Regions from separate parts of the Kitasatospora sp. NPDC057904 genome, predicted to be linked through region 1. Evidence: riboswitches for the same ligand, from Rfam matches in the RefSeq annotation. Region 1 holds a riboswitch; the other holds the start of a gene.
The links. Region 1 has a riboswitch for magnesium ahead of ACFVSN_RS19050 (NRAMP family divalent metal transporter). Riboswitches for the same ligand answer to the same signal wherever they lie in the genome.

Region 1 (7,550 bases):
GCTCAGGCCGTCCTGGAGGCGGGTGGCGAGCGCCTGTTCGGCGGCGGGGGCGTCCTCGGGCTGCGCACCGGACTTGCGCAGCACGCCCTCGACGAGCCGCTGCCACTGCTCACGGTGCGCTGCCGGGAACTCGGCGGCGAGGGGGAGCCCTTCGGGCGGGACCTTCATGACCGCAGGTTAGCGCCCGTTCGCGCGGGCACAGGAGGGCCGGTGGATGTGACCTTTCCCTCGATTTAGCCACACTTCAGCACTCCGGGTGACGCCGAGTGCCAGCCGGGGCGTCGAGGGGGCCGGGCGGTCGGGCGGACGGTTGAACGAAAGCGGCGGCCGCGGTCGTTCCAAGAAGGAGAAGTGACAACGGGATTGTGGAACCTCGGCGCCCATCTATTAAGTTACTTCGAAGAAGGCGGGTGGGGCTGACATCCCCCGTGCGATCCCACCCGCCTTCGCTCCGCCGTGCCCTGTTCCGCCCCGCTCCGCCCTGCCTCCGTCCCCCGAAGGAGCCCACCGCCATGGGAAAGCGCCGCAAGCCCAGCCCCCCGAGCCGGGCGCGCCTCGCCGTCCTCACCACGGCCGTGGCCGGCGGCGCGGTGCTCGCCGCCGGGACCGCCCACGCCGAGCCGACGCCCACGCTCGCCTCCGTCAAGGAACAGGTGGACAAGCTCAACGAGGAGGCCGAGCAGTCCATCGAGCGCTACAACGGCTTCCAGGCCAAGCAGCAGTCGCTCCAGGCGGACGCGAACCGGATCCAGGACAAGGTCGCCCGCGGCCAGGAGGCGATGAACGAGCTGCGCACCCGGCTCGGCGCGGTGGCGGGCGAGCAGTACCGCACCAACGGCATCGACCCGGGCATCCAGCTGATGCTCGACTCCGACCCGGCCGGCTACCTGGAGCGCGCCGCCGCGCAGAACCAGGTCGTCGAGGGCCAGACCGCACTGCTCAAGCAGGCCCGCGACGAGCAGCGCCGGCTCGACCAGGACCGCGCCGAGGCCGCCGCCATGCTCACCCAGCTCGACAGCGTGGGCGCGTCGCTGGGCGAGGAGAAGAAGCAGGTCCAGAGCCGGCTCGCGCAGGCCCAGGCGCTGCTCAACAAGCTGAGCGCCGAAGACCGGGCCAGGATCAACGCCCAGGAGTCCGCCGAGAAGGCGAAGGCCGCCGCCCAGCAGGCCGCCGCGGCGGACCGGGCCTCCCGCTCGGCCGGCCGGCCCGCCGCGGGGCCCGGCGCGGACGCCACCCTGCCGAGCCCGAGTGCGAGCGGCCGCGCCGCCGACATCATCAAGTTCGCCACCGCCCAGCTCGGCAAGCCCTACGAATGGGGCTCGACCGGGCCGAACACCTGGGACTGCTCCGGCCTGACCGGCGCCGCCTACCGCGCGGCCGGCGTCAAGCTCCCCCGGATGTCGCAGGACCAGTGGAACGCCGGCACGCGCATCGCCCGCGGTGACCTCCAGCCCGGCGACCTCGTCTTCTTCTACGAGGACATCCACCACGTCGGCATCTACATAGGCGACGGCAAGATGATCCACTCCCCGCGCACGGGCAAGAACGTGGAGGTCCTCCCGATCTCCGTCATGCCGTACATGGGCGCCGTCCGCCCCGCCTGACGGGCACCGCCCGCGGCACGGCGACGAAGCACGGCTCACGTCGACGAAGGAGGAGGGCCCGGTCGTTCCGCACGGAACGACCGGGCCCGCTCCCGTGGGTCAGTTGGCGATGATCTGGAGCGTCCCGTTGCTCCCGATGCTGCCGGTCAGGTACAGGGTGTGGCCGTCGGGGCCGACGGCGAGGCCGTCGAGCTGGTCCTCGTCGGGGGAGACGGTCTCGGCCGCGACCAGGCTGCCGGAGGCGGTGTCGACGGAGAGCACCGACGGGCCGTTGCTGTAGTCGGCCTTCGTCAGGTAGAGGCGGGTGCCGTCCGGGCTGATCTGCGGGTCGCCCAGGTCGGCGAAGCCGTTGACCAGGGTGAGGTGGCGGGTGACGGTGTCGCCGGCCGGGTCGATCACGTCGGCCTGGCCGCCCTTGTAGCCGGAGGCCACCGCGAACAGGCGGGTGCCGTCCGGGGTGAAGACCGGGTGGTAGTCGAGCGCCCCGGCGGTGCCGCCGACGGTCCCGACCAGGGTGGGCGCGGTGCCCGCCGTGCCGACGTGGAAGACGCCGGCGTCGCCGCCGACGTACAGGTCGTGCCCGCCCGGCCGGAACGCGGCGGTGCCGGTGAAGCTGGTGGGCACCTGCACGGAGCCGGTGAAGGCGTGCTGGGCGGTGGAGAACGCGACCACCCGGCCCTGGCCGTACTGGCGGTAGGCGGTGGGCCCGTTCTGGACGACGTAGGCGGTGGCGCCGTCGGGGCTCACGGTGAGGCCGGTGAGCAGGCCCGGGTTCCAGCCGGCCTGGCGCGGCTGGTCGGGCAGCGCGGTGGTGGTGAGCACGGTCAGCGTGGCGGTGTCGAGCACCACGAGCTGCTGCCCGTTCGCGACGTACACGCGGGTGCCGTCCGCGGACAGCGCGGCGACCAGGCCGAGCTGGGCGGTGTCGAGGGTGGCCTGCCGGGTGACGGCGTCGCTCTGGGTGTCGACCGCCTTCACCTGGACGGTGTTGCCCGTCCCGCTCACCACGACGTACGCCGTGGTGCCGTCGGGGCTGACGAGCGGCTGGGCCTGGTTGTGGCCGACGGTGATGATGCCCTCGGTGCCGGAGACCGGGGCGGCGGCGCTCTGGTCCGCGGCCTGGGCGGCGGTGCCGGTGAGCGCCAGGACGGCGGCGGCAGCGGCGGCCACGGCGGTCGCGCGGGTGTACGTGCTGATCGAACGCTTGGAAGTCTTCGCGGTCATCGCGGTTGTCGATCCCCCTTTGGCGCACCGCACGGTGCGGTGCCGGGGCAGGCTAACCGATCTTCCTGAGAGTCTGATGGACGGTCAATGACCGGAACGAGTCCGCCCCGCTCACGGATGTGGCGCGCAGGCCAACAGGTAGGGGAGCAGCGGGATCGCCACCACCCCGGCCCACCACGCCGCTCGGCGCCGGCGCCGGCCGCCCGCGGGGTGCGCCAGCCGCCGCACCCGGGTGAGCACCCCGGTGGCCGCGACCCCGAGGGAGCCGCCCGGGGGTGCCGGGGAGGTGGCCAGGGCGCAGAGCGCGGAGGCGAGTTCGCTGCGCGACACCCGGGCGAGCGCCGCGTCGTCGGCCGCCATCTCCAGCAGCAGCGCCACCTCCGCCCGTCCCAGGCGGGCCAGCGGCAGGCGGCCGAGGAGGAGCGCGAAGGCGTCGGCCGGCAGCCGGAGCAGGTGGTGCCGCCCGCGGATGTGCTCGCGCTCGTGCGCGACGGCGGCGGCGAGCTGGCACTCGTCGAGGAGTTCCAGGGCGCCGCGTGAGACCACGACCCGGCTGCGGCGGCCGGGCAGGCAGTAGACGGTCGGGTGGGCGTGCTCCAGCACCAGGGCGTTCCAGCGCCGGTCGCGCACCGCGACGACGTCCAGCACCTTCCGGTGCCGCCGGCGCGCCCGCCCGGCCCGCGCGCCGACGCCGGCCACCACCGCGGCGACCCCGGCGGCCCCGGCGGCGAGCAGCCACCAGTCGTGGGTGTGCGGGGCCAGCGGCGGGGCCGGTTCGGCGTGCGGGATGAGCCCGAGCAGTCCGGCGGGCTCGTGGGCGAAGGGTTCGACGGTGTGGTGGGCGGCGAGCAGCAGCGCGACGGCGAAGGAGGCCATCAGCGCCAGCCACAGGGCGGTGCCCGCCACCGGGCGGGTCTGGAGCCGGGCGGAGCCGGCCAGCCGGCGCGGCAGCGCGAGACCGGTCGCGGCCAGGTAGAGGCAGAGCAGCGCGAGGGTCACCGCTCGTCGTCCCGGGCTTTCACCTGCTCCAGGGCGGCGAGCAGCGCGGAGGCCTCGTCGCCGCTCATGGCGTCGACGAAGTGCAGCAGCGCACCGGTGCGGTCCTGGGTGGTCTCCAGTGCCTGGTGCATGAGCCGGGCGGTGTACGCCTCGCGCGTGCAGGTCGGCTCGTACACCCAGGCGCGGCCGACCTTGTCCCGGCGCAGCCAGCCCTTGGTGTGGAGGATGTCGGCCACCGTGGTCACGGTGGTGTAGGCGACCGGCCGCTGCTGCTGGAGGTCGTCGACCACCTCGCGCACCGTGGCCGGCCGGCCCCAGGACCAGAGCCGGTCCATGATCTCGGCCTCAAGATCGCCGAACCCGCGCAGCACCGCCCCGTTTCCCTTCCTCGCCGCCGCCGTCTGGAACGGCGCCCATGGTACGGCGTTCGACGTCGCCGAAGTCGGGCGTCCTCCTGCGTCCCCTGCTGCGTCCTCTTGCTGCGTTTCCGGCGTCCTCCGGCGTCCTCTGGCGTCAAAGTTCTACAAAGGTGTCGAAGGACACCGGAAAAGTGGCCCACGGCGATCCTGACGGGGGTATGCTTTTCGAGGTTTGAAGAGGCACCTCGTTCGGTGAGGCGTCTTCACGGACACAGGCCACTGACCCGACGACGTCGAGAGACGCCCAGGTTCAGGACAGATCTTCCCGACCTAAGGGTTGATCCCAAGTGGCTTCCCCCGCAAGGGGGATCACGCCGTGAAGTGCCAAAGCTCTGACGAGTTGGGGTGTACCGGTCGCCTTCGTGCGCCGGGACGCTCCTTGCCGTGTCGCGATGCGGCGCACAGTCGGTGCGCCCCCCGGCCGGGAGGAGGCGAGAAACATGGACTGCAGTAGTCCGGGCCACAGTTGCCCCTACCCCCGCATGCTCTCGTACACCTCCGGCACGCGGTAACAACCTTTCCTGCGAACGCCCCATCAGACGCTGCGTCATGCGCTCGACCATGCCATGACCCAGGCGACCTGACGCACCGTCATGCCCGCGCGACGCCCGAGCCCGGTCCTGTCCCGGCTCGCGCCGCCGTGCGGCCCGGTGCCGTGCGTCCGCAGGGAGGATTACTGCTGCGTGCCCCCTTATGGCCCCCTCAAGGCAGGGGGCGGGGAGGACCCACCATGGCAGACGTCATGCTCGACCCGAAGGTTCCCGCCGCTCGCAGCGCGGTGCTGGACGACGCGCACATCGGTGACATCAAGGGTGCCCTCGGCACCATCAGGCTGGACGACGACGCGCCCCGCCAGGGGCTCTCGGTGCGGCTGAAGACCCTGCTGGCGATCATCGGCCCGGGCCTGATCGTCATGGTCGGCGACAACGACGCCGGCGCCTTCTCCACCTACGGCCAGGCCGGCCAGAACTACGGCACCCAGCTGCTGTGGACCCTGCTGATGCTGGTCCCCGTGCTGTACGTGAACCAGGAGATGGTGCTGCGCCTGGGCGCCGTCACCGGTGTCGGCCACGCGCGGCTGATCCTGGAGCGCTTCGGCAGGTTCTGGGGCGCGTTCAGCGTCATCGACCTGTTCCTGCTCAACGCCCTGACCCTGGTGACCGAGTTCATCGGCGTCACCCTCGCGGCCGGCTACCTCGGCCTGCCGAAGGTCGCCTCGGTGGTCCTGGCCGCCGCGATCATCATCGCCTCGGCGTTCACCGGCTCCTTCCGGCGCTTCGAGCGGGTCGCCGTCACGCTGTGCGTCGGTTCGCTGCTGCTGGTGCCGATCTACTTCATGGTCCACCCGAAGACCTCGCAGATGGCCCACGACTTCGTGGTGCCGAGCATGCCGGGCGGCTCGGGCCAGCTCGCGGCCGTGATGCTGGTGATCGTCTCCATCGTGGGCACCACCGTCGCCCCCTGGCAGCTGTTCTTCCAGCAGTCGTACGTCATCGACAAGCGCATCACCCCGCGTTTCATGAAGTACGAGAAGATCGACCTGTGGATCGGCATCGCGGTGGTCATCATCGGCGCCGCCGCGATGATGGGCCTGACCGCCGCCGCGTTCGCGGGCACCGACGGTTTCGGCCAGTTCTCCGACGCGGCGGCCGTTGCCAGGGGCATCGAGGACAAGGCCGGCCGCCTGGCCGGTGTGCTGTTCGCGATCGCGCTGCTGGACGCCTCGATCATCGGTGCCTTCGCGGTCTCGCTGTCCACCGCCTACGCCATCGGCGACGTGTTCGGCATCAAGCACTCGCTGCACCGCGGCGTGAAGGGCGCGAAGGGCTTCTACGGGATCTATGCCGGCCTGGTCGTGGTCGCCGCGGCGATCACGCTGCTGTCCACCGAGTACACCCAGGGCCTGATGACGCAGTTCGTCCAGGTGCTCGCCGGCGTGCTGCTGCCCTCCGCGACGGTCTTCCTGCTGCTGCTCTGCAACGACAAGGCCGTCCTGGGCCCGTGGGTCAACGGCCCGAAGACCAACGCCTTCACCTCGGCCGTGGTCGGCGTGCTGGTCATGCTGTCGCTGATCCTGACCGCCGCCGTCGTCTGGCCGGACATCAGCTCGGAGGCGATCCTGTGGATCATGGCCGGCTGCGGCGTGGCGGGCGTGCTGGTCGCCGGGTACTTCTTCACCTTCGGCCGCAGCGGCACCAAGGAGGACCCGGTCGACCGCACCGGGCGCGAGAACTGGCGGATGCCCCCGCTGGAGACCCTGGAGAAGCCGGTCATGTCCACCGCCCGCAAGGTCGGCATGGGCGCCCTGCGCGCCTACCTGCTGATCGCGATGATCATGGTCATCATCAAGGTCGTCCAGACCGCCCTCGGGCACTGAGCCACCGTGAACCCACCGAACGGACGGGGGCGGGCCGAGGGCCTGCCGCCCGTCCGTTCCGCTTTCCCCTCCCGTCCGCCCGCCGTCTCCCCGTAGGAGGTGCCGCCGTGCACACCCTGACCACCGTCGAGTTCCTGGTCCGGCTGGCCACCGGCGTCGCCTGCGGCGCCCTGATCGGCGTCGAACGCCAGTGGCGCGCCCGGATGGCCGGCCTGCGCACCAACGCCCTGGTCGCCGCCGGCGCCACCCTGTTCGTCCTCTACAGCGAGGCCGTCGGCGACACCGGCAGCCCCACCCGGGTCGCCTCGTACGTCGTCTCCGGCATCGGCTTCCTCGGCGGTGGCGTCATCCTGCGCGACGGCGCCGGCGTGCGCGGCCTCAACACCGCCGCCACACTGTGGTGTTCGGCCGCCGTCGGGGTGCTCGCCGCCTCCGGCAAGCTCGAACTCGCCGTCCTCGGCACCCTCGCCGTGCTCGCCGTCCACCTCGTGCTGCGCCCGGCCGGGCGGCTGCTCGACCGCGCCCCGCAGTCCGGCAGCGACCCGGACTCCACCAACCGCGCGACCGTCCACGTGGAGTGCGACCGCAAGTCCGAGGCGCACATCCGGGCCCTGCTGCTCCAGTCCCTGTCGGCCTCCGGGCTCACCCCCACCGGCCTGCGCGCCCGCCGTGCCGACAACGGCGAGGCCACCAGCCTGCGCGCGACCGTCGCCATCACCGGCCAGGTCGCCCCCGCGCTGGAGCAGGTCGTCACCCGGCTCTCCCTCGAACCGGGCGTGCGCGACCTCCACTGGCACGTCGAGGACGAATCGGACGATCCCGGCGCCCCGGCGCTCGCGTGAGGGAGTAGAACGGAAGGACCGTCAGACCGTCCACCGCCAGGAGGCCCGATGCTCACTCCCGACCCCAGGCACGGGCCGCTCGTGC
Region 2 (7,550 bases), on a different contig from region 1:
GCGCAGCGTGCGCTGGAGGAGCTGCTCGCGGTGCTCGTCGTCGACGCCGGCCGGCAGGAGCACCTCCTTCACGGCGACGTCCCGCCCGAGGGTCTCGTCCCGCCCCCGCCACACGCGGCCCATGCCGCCCTGCCCGATGAGGTCGTGGAGCCGGTACCGGCCCCCGACGACTGCCCCGTTCGATGCTGTCACGGGCCCATACCTTAGTGGCGCACCCCTGTGCCCGGACACGCCGCGGTACAGACCGTCGGCACGGACCCGTCGGTCCGGGCCCGTCGGCACGGCCCGGTCCGAGGGAAGCCGCTTGGTCATAAATTGGGTATCGCGCACCAGTTCGGGACTGCTAGCGTCCTCGACGTGGCAAAGCTGAACCAGATCATCGCCGTCGAAAAAGGCGTCAAGTCCAAGTCCTTCCAGGAGCTGACCCAGGCCCACCAGGACCTGCAGAAGCCCGCGCTGCTGGCCGGGATCTCCCGCACCTACCAGCCCAAGGACGAGGAGGGCGAGCAGCTGCCGCCGGAGTCGACCCGGGTGCAGCTCAAGGCCGAGGACATCCTGCGGTCCACCTCGACGACCCTCACCCGGTTGTTCGACGTGACGGCCACCAAGGACTGGGCCAACCTCGGCGCCCGCGCCGACGTGGTGGTGGACGGCCAGGTGCTGCTCGCCCAGGTGCCCGTCCCGTACCTGCTCTTCCTGGAGAAGCAGCTCACCGACCTGTTCACCTTCGTGCGCAAGCTCCCGGTGCTGGACGCCTCCGAGTCATGGAACCTCGACCCGTCCACCGACTCCTGGAAGACCGAGCCGGTGCGCACCATCCGGACCAAGAAGGTGCCGCGCAACCACGTCAAGGCCGAGGCCACCGAGAAGCACCCGGCCCAGGTCGAGGTCTACTACGAGGACGTCCCGGTCGGCTACTGGACGACCGTCAAGTTCTCCGGCGCCCTGCCCGCCCGGCGCGTGAACGAGCTCGCCGAACGGGTGGAGAAGCTCCAGCAGGCGGTCAAGTTCGCCCGCGAGGAGGCCAACGCCGTGGAGGTCACCGACCAGCGCGTGGGCGACGCCGTCTTCGGCTACCTGTTCAGGTAGCCTCCTGATCACCCGTCCGGGGAGCCGGGCGGGTGCACCGAACGGCGCCGAGAACTCTCCGGGAGACCGGATGGGGGCGCTCGCGCGGTGCGAAAAAGCTGACACTGATGTTGAAGCTGACCCAGGGGTCACAGTGGAGGTTCGAATCCTCCCCCCGGCACCACCGGCCGGGGTAGCCCAAGCCAGGCAGAGGCGGGCCCCGTCAAACTCAGACTCTCGCTCCAGTCTCAGCATTCGCCGCCGAACACCGGATCGACCGGGTGCGGACGAACATCGACGAATGCAGGTTCAAGTCCTGCCTGTGCCGCTCCGTGGCACGGTAGTTCAACGGCAGAACGCGTCGGTTTCAATCTGATCCGCGGCCCTTAAACGTGCCGGTGTGAGCAATTGGGCGGCACACAGGGGCCCGGGAGCAGGCTACGCTCCCGGGTCCTCTCGCCTTCCCGGCCCCCCGCGTACGCCTCCCTTCGCGCGCGCCCCGACGCGCGCCCGGCGGCTCCCCCGCTGGTCGGGGCGGGGTCAAGCTCAGGTCAAGGGTTATGCCGGAGGGATGGCAAGGCCCTATCCTGTCAAGGATTCGAAAAGACACCTCGTTCGGTGAGGCGTCTTCACGGACACAGGCCACTGATCCCACCCGTCGAGAGACGCTCCGGATCAGGACAGGTCTCCCCGGCCCAAGGGGTGACCCCAAGTGGCTTCCCCGCCCGCACCGGCCGGGGACACGCCGTGGAGTGCCAAAGCTCTGACGAGTTGGGGTGCATCGGGCGGTGACGTCCGTCCGCCCTGCCATGCCGCCGCGGCACTGGATCGCGGCCGAGATCGGGAGGGGGCGTGATGGACGGAAGTCCTGGCCATAGTCGGCCCTTCACCGTTTCGTTCCCGCCGTCCTTCTTCCGCTGCTCCAGGCGGCTCCTCCTTCCCTGACCTGCCGGGTCCGCTCCGCTTCCCCCTCGCGTCCACGTGACGCGGGAGGCCCCTGCGCGCGCCCGGTGAGCCCTGCGGTCAAGGTTGGCAGTGCCATGCCACCGGGCGGCCCGATGTCCCGTCCTGCCGGGGCAAGGGGGGTTTCTCCATGGCCACCACCACGCTGTTCTCGTCCGCCACGGCGCGCCTTCGCGACCGCACGGTCGAAGCCGAGCGCCGCACCACCGTCACCAAGGCCGTCCGCTCGTCGCTCGTCTCGCTCGCCGGGCTGGTCGGCGGCCCGGTCACCAACCAGGCCGGCGAGGAGGTGGGCCGCGTCGTCGACGTCGTCGCCCGCCTCTACGGACCGGAGCCCTACCCGCCCGTCACCGGCCTGATCATCCGCATAGGCCGCCGCCGCGCCTTCATCGCGGCCACCGCCGTCGAGCGGATCCACACCTGCGGGGTGCGGCTGCGCACCTCCCGCGTCGACCTGCGCGAGTTCAACCGCAGGCCCGGCGAGGTGCTGCTCGCCCGCGACGTGATGGACCACCAGCTCGTCGACGTCGACGGCGTCCAGGTCACCCGCGCCGCCGACCTCTACCTCGCCCCGCTGGCCGCCCGCACCGTCCTGGTCGGCGTCGACGTCTCGCTGCCCACCCTCCTGCGCCGCCTCGGCCCGCGCCGCTGGCAGATCCGCCCCACCCCGGACGGCGTCCTGGACTGGCAGTCCGTCGCCCCCTTCGGCGAGCAAGCCACCCACGGCCCCGCCGAGGTACGGCTGCGCGCCTCCCGCTCCGCGCTGCACCGGCTGCGCCCGGCCGACCTCGCCGACATCCTCGAGGACCTCGGCCGCCACGAGCGCCAGCAGCTGCTCGGCTGGCTGGAGCCGGAGCACGCGGCGGACGCGCTCGAAGAGATGGAGCCCGCCGAGCTGGAGAACCTCCTGCGCGAGGCGCCGCCCGAGCACGCCGCCCGGCTGGTCGACGAGATGGAGCCGGACGAGGCCGCCGACGCCCTGCGCGACCTCAACCCGGGCGAGCGCGAGAACCTGCTGGCCCGGATGCCCGAGCCCGAGGCCGCCGAGCTGCGCTCCCTGCTCACCCACCGCGAGGGCACGGCCGGCGGCGCCATGACCACCCTGCTCGTCACCGCCGAGTCCGCCCAGACCGTCGGCGAGGTGCGGGCCGAACTCGCCGCGCAGGCCGAACACCGCACCGACATCGACGCGGTGACCGTCCTCGACGACGACGGAGTCCTGGTCGGCGACATCCCGCTGTTCGACCTCGCCGTCGCCGAGGACACCACCGTGATCGCCGACCTGGTCGCCTGGCGGGCCCAGTTCGGCCCGCCGGTGACCGTCCGCCCCGACACCCGCCTCGCCGAGGCCGCCCACCACCTGGTCGCGGCCCGCGCCACCTCCCTGCTCGTGGTCGACGACACCGACCGCCCCCTCGGCCGGGTCCTGGCCGACGACATCCTCGACTCGCTGCTCCCCGAGCGCGGGCGCCTGCACTTCCGGAGGCTCCTCAATTGAGATCCTCCCCTGCCCGAAGACGGGGGATTCCTGGCTCACGCTGCCGCATCGTCCTGCGGACGCTGAGGTCTTCCGCGATCATCACCAGCCGGGTTGAGACCAGCCCGGACGAGCATCACGCGGGCGGAGTTCTTGTCCCTGGGGGACGAGACTCCGCACGCAGTGCACGTATAGATCCTCTCGGAGAGGGGGAGGCGGTGTTTGGCTCTCGCACCGCAACGCGCACAATCCATCGTGCTGTGCACGGGGTTGACCAGGTGCACGGTGCGTCCGTGCTTTGCGGCCATCGCAACCAAGGCTGCCTTGGCCGCACCGATCGCAGCGTCGGCGGCCTTCTTGGCCATGGTGGTTTTCGCGAGGAACTTCGGCCGAAAGTCCTCCACCGCGACTTCGTCATGGTCCCGGACGACGGTCTTGGCCCACTTGCGAGCCGTGTCCATGCGCCGGTCGGCGATCTTCCGATGCACCTTCGCGGCCTGCCGCCGGGCCTTGTGGTAACCCTTTGTCTGTGCCTTCCCCTTCGGTCGATGGCGTCGGGCCATCTGGCGCTGGTAGTGCGCCAGTCTCGCAGCGGCGCCCTTCCCATGTTCTGGATGGGGCAGGTCATAGGCATCGTCAGTGGTGGTCGCGATCTCCCTCACACCCCAGTCGATGCCGATCACGACGCCGGTCGTCGCGAACGGTTCGGTACTCGCCTGCACAACGAACGAGCAGTTCCAGTAGCCGAGGACATCGCGGTAGACGCGTACCGAGGAGGGATCTGTGGGAAGGTCTCGCGACCACACCACGGTCACAACGATCCCGCCCGCGAGGTGGAGCCGGCCGTCCTTGATCCGGAAGCCGCGGCGGGTGTAGTTCAGCGATGGCCTGGAATCGTGCTTGCGCTTTGGCTTCGGCATCCCGGCGCGTTGATTGACCGGCAGTTTCGCTGTCATGTCCTTCCACGCCTTGCTCCGGGACTTCGCGAAGTCCCGGATGACCTGCTGTTGTGGCACCGAGGCCCCCTCGCGCAGCCACGCCATAGAGCCGCGGGCGCTGGTCAGGAGCTTGTCGAGATCAGCCGGGCCCAGAGTGCGCTTGCCTTCGGGATGGGCCTGGTTGTGCAGGTACACCTTGCGGGACATGTGAACGCACTCGTTCCACAACCACCGACACCGTCCCCACTCGGCTTCGAGCAACGCACACGCGGTCGACGACACGCGAAGCCGGTAGGTGTACCGGGCATATCCAAGCCCCTCGTCCGTCGCTGCCGTCGCCATGCTGCTCAACCTAACGCCGCCCACTGACAACGAAAGAGAGTGCAGGTCAGAACAGATGCGCACCGAACTCCACCGCTTGGCGGCCGCGGGCCAAGGGCCCTCCCCCGCTCAACCGACGGGGGCATCCCCATCTCCCCCAGCTGCGGCCCGACAAACGCTGGGGGACATCTGATGACCCGCGACCTCGACACCCGCCCCGGCGCCGACGCGTCCGCGGCCGCGCCGGCCGAGCCGCGGTCGTCCGCGCCCTCGCCCGGACGCCGAAGAGGCTTCCGCCGGATCGCCGCCGTCGCGATGGTGGCCGGTCCCGGGCTGGTCGCGGCCAATGCCGGCAACGACGCCGCCGGCATCGCCACCTACGCGAGCGCCGGCTCCCAGTTCACCTACGGGACGCTGTTCTTCATGGTGCTCGTCACCATCGCCCTGGTGATGGTGCAGGAGATGGCCGTCCGACTCGGCGCGCACACCGGCAAGGGCCTGGGCGCGCTCATCCGCGAGCAGTTCAGCCTGCGGCTCACCGCGCTCGCCGTGTTCTGCCTGCTGCTGGCCAACACCGGGCTGGTCGTCAGCGAGTTCGCCGGGATCGGCGCGGCCTTCGAACTGCTCGGGGTGCCCAAGTGGGCGGTCATCCCGCCGGCCGCCGTCCTGCTCTGGTCGCTGGTGCTGTTCGGCTCGTACAAGTGGGCCGAGCGCATCTTCCTGGTGATGTCGCTGGCGTTCTTCGCCTACCCCGTCGCCATGGTCATGGGCCACCCGGACTGGGGGCAGGTCGGTGAGCACCTGGTCGTCCCGCACCTGGAGCCCAGCAAGGACTTCATCCTGCTGGCCGTCGCGCTGATCGGTACGACCGTCAGCCCGTACATGCAGTTCTACGCGGCGGCCGGCGTCGTCGACCGCGGTGCCAAACCGGCCGACTACAAGCTGATCCGGGCGGACGCCGTGCTCGGCGCGGTGTTCGCGTGCGTGATCAGCCTGACGATCATCATCGCGACCGCCTCGGCGATCGGCGGCACCGGCCCGCTGGAGTCCGCCTCCGAGGCCGCCGAGGCGCTCAAGCCGGTCGCCGGGCACGGCGCCGAGCTGCTGTTCGCCTTCGGGCTGATGGGCGCCTCCGCCCTGGCCGGCGCCGTGGTGCCGCTCTCCGCCAGCTACGCGATCGGCGAGGCCGCGGGCGTCGAGCGCTCCGTGTCGCGCAGCTTCCGCGACGCGCCGCTGTTCCTCGGGCTGTTCACCGCCCAGATCGCGCTCGGCGCCATCGTGGCGCTGACCCCGGTGGACCTCATCCAGCTGCTGATCGGCACCCAGGTGCTGCAGGGCCTGATCAGCCCGATCGTGCTGGTCTACCTCCTGGTGCTCACCAACCGCCGGTCCGTCCTCGGCGACGCGGCCAACAGCCCCCGCTACCGCGTCGTGGCCACCGTCGCGGTCGTCGGCGTCGCACTCATGTCGACGATCCTGCTGGGCCAGACCGTCCTCGGCTGGTTCGGCATCGGCTGACCCACCGGGAACCGCCACCGGGCCTGTCGTCCACGGACGGCAGGCCCGGTGGCGTTCGGGGGCCGGTTCCAGGAGCCCTCGGCCGCGGTACGGCCCCTTACTGCTGCTTGATCGCCGAGACGTCGAACTGCAGCACGACCTTGTCGCCGACCAGGACGCCGCCGCCCTCCAGCGCCGCGTTCCAGGTGACGCCGAAGTCCTTGCGGCTGATCGTCACCTCGCCCTCCAGGCCCACCCGCAGGTTGCCGTACGGGTCCACGGCGTTGCCGGTGTACTCGAAGTCGATGGTGACCGGGCGGGTGGTGTCCTTGATCGTGAGGTCACCCGTGACCCGGTACTCGGTGGCCGAGCCGACCTCCACCCCCGTGGTGCGGAAGGTGATGTCGGGGAAGTTCGGCGCGTCCAGGAAGTCGTTGGTGCGCAGGTGCTGGTCACGCTGTTCGACGCCGGTGTCGATGCTCTCGGCCTTGATCACCACCTCGGCGGTCGAACGGGACGGGTCCGCGCCGTCCAGGTGGGCCGAGCCCTCGAAGGTGTGGAATGCGCCGCGGACCTTGGTCACCATGGCGTGGCGCGCCACGAAACCGATCCGGGAGTGGGCGGGGTCGAGGACGTAGTCCCCGGTGAGCTCGGCGAGTTCGGCGGTCATGGCCGGTGTGCCTCCGTAGGTCCCGGGCCCGGGACGCCGTCCGCCCCGGGTCGTTCGCGGCTCACGCTAAGGCCTCCCCCGGGCCGCCATCCAGACGGACGCGCCGAGGAGCCCGCCGCTCCGCACGGTCCGCCCGGCCGGGAGCCGCACGACCAGCCGAACGAGTGAATCCGGCAGCGGGTCCGCAGCGCCGTCCGACCTCCCCCGTCAACGTCTCCGCGCCTTGCGGGCCCGGCTTCCCGCCGCTCCACGGGCCTCCCCCCGGGTGCTCGAAAACACCCCGTTCGACCCGGGCTCGCCCGGGAGCAAATCGCTTGAACGGCAGGCTCGAACAGCACCATCATCGGACCTCCGCCGCCCGCCGCGCAGCCTCAACTCCGTTGTCCCCTTGCCCATTTGGGCTCTACTTGGGCTGCCCGGCGACGGCTCCGCGTCCGTTCACGCGCCTGGAGGAGCTGTGGTGAATCCCCCTACCCCGGTGTTCAACGACCCCCGCGAGGTGGGAGCATGAGCGCCCCGACCCAGCGGTCCGCCGACGGCGTCAACGCCCCCGACGACGCCGACGAGGAACTCACGTGGCTGGCCGACCGCCGCCGCATCGAGACCATCGAGGCGA

Region 2: linked by a shared signal. The riboswitch ahead of ACFVSN_RS40795 (magnesium transporter MgtE N-terminal domain-containing protein) and the one ahead of ACFVSN_RS19050 (NRAMP family divalent metal transporter) in region 1 are both predicted to bind magnesium.

The regions. Positions count from the first base shown of each region.
Region 1 covers NZ_JBHVOL010000007.1:19,946-27,495, reverse strand. The annotation lists gene ACFVSN_RS19075 (methylmalonyl-CoA mutase family protein) at 1-168, opposite strand, end outside; gene ACFVSN_RS19070 (NlpC/P60 family protein) at 513-1,604, shown strand; gene ACFVSN_RS19065 (hypothetical protein) at 1,704-2,828, opposite strand; gene ACFVSN_RS19060 (M56 family metallopeptidase) at 2,940-3,827, opposite strand; gene ACFVSN_RS19055 (BlaI/MecI/CopY family transcriptional regulator) at 3,824-4,195, opposite strand; M-box (ykoK) riboswitch at 4,424-4,598, shown strand; gene ACFVSN_RS19050 (NRAMP family divalent metal transporter) at 4,977-6,623, shown strand; gene ACFVSN_RS19045 (MgtC/SapB family protein) at 6,731-7,465, shown strand; gene ACFVSN_RS19040 (YoaK family protein) at 7,514-7,550, shown strand, end outside.
Region 2 covers NZ_JBHVOL010000032.1:7,395-14,944, forward strand. The annotation lists gene ACFVSN_RS40785 (protein kinase) at 1-192, opposite strand, end outside; gene ACFVSN_RS40790 (hypothetical protein) at 358-1,089, shown strand; M-box (ykoK) riboswitch at 1,672-1,851, shown strand; gene ACFVSN_RS40795 (magnesium transporter MgtE N-terminal domain-containing protein) at 2,162-3,529, shown strand; gene ACFVSN_RS40800 (RNA-guided endonuclease InsQ/TnpB family protein) at 3,565-4,788, opposite strand; gene ACFVSN_RS40805 (NRAMP family divalent metal transporter) at 4,960-6,285, shown strand; gene ACFVSN_RS40810 (YceI family protein) at 6,383-6,934, opposite strand; gene ACFVSN_RS40815 (ABC transporter ATP-binding protein) at 7,442-7,550, shown strand, end outside.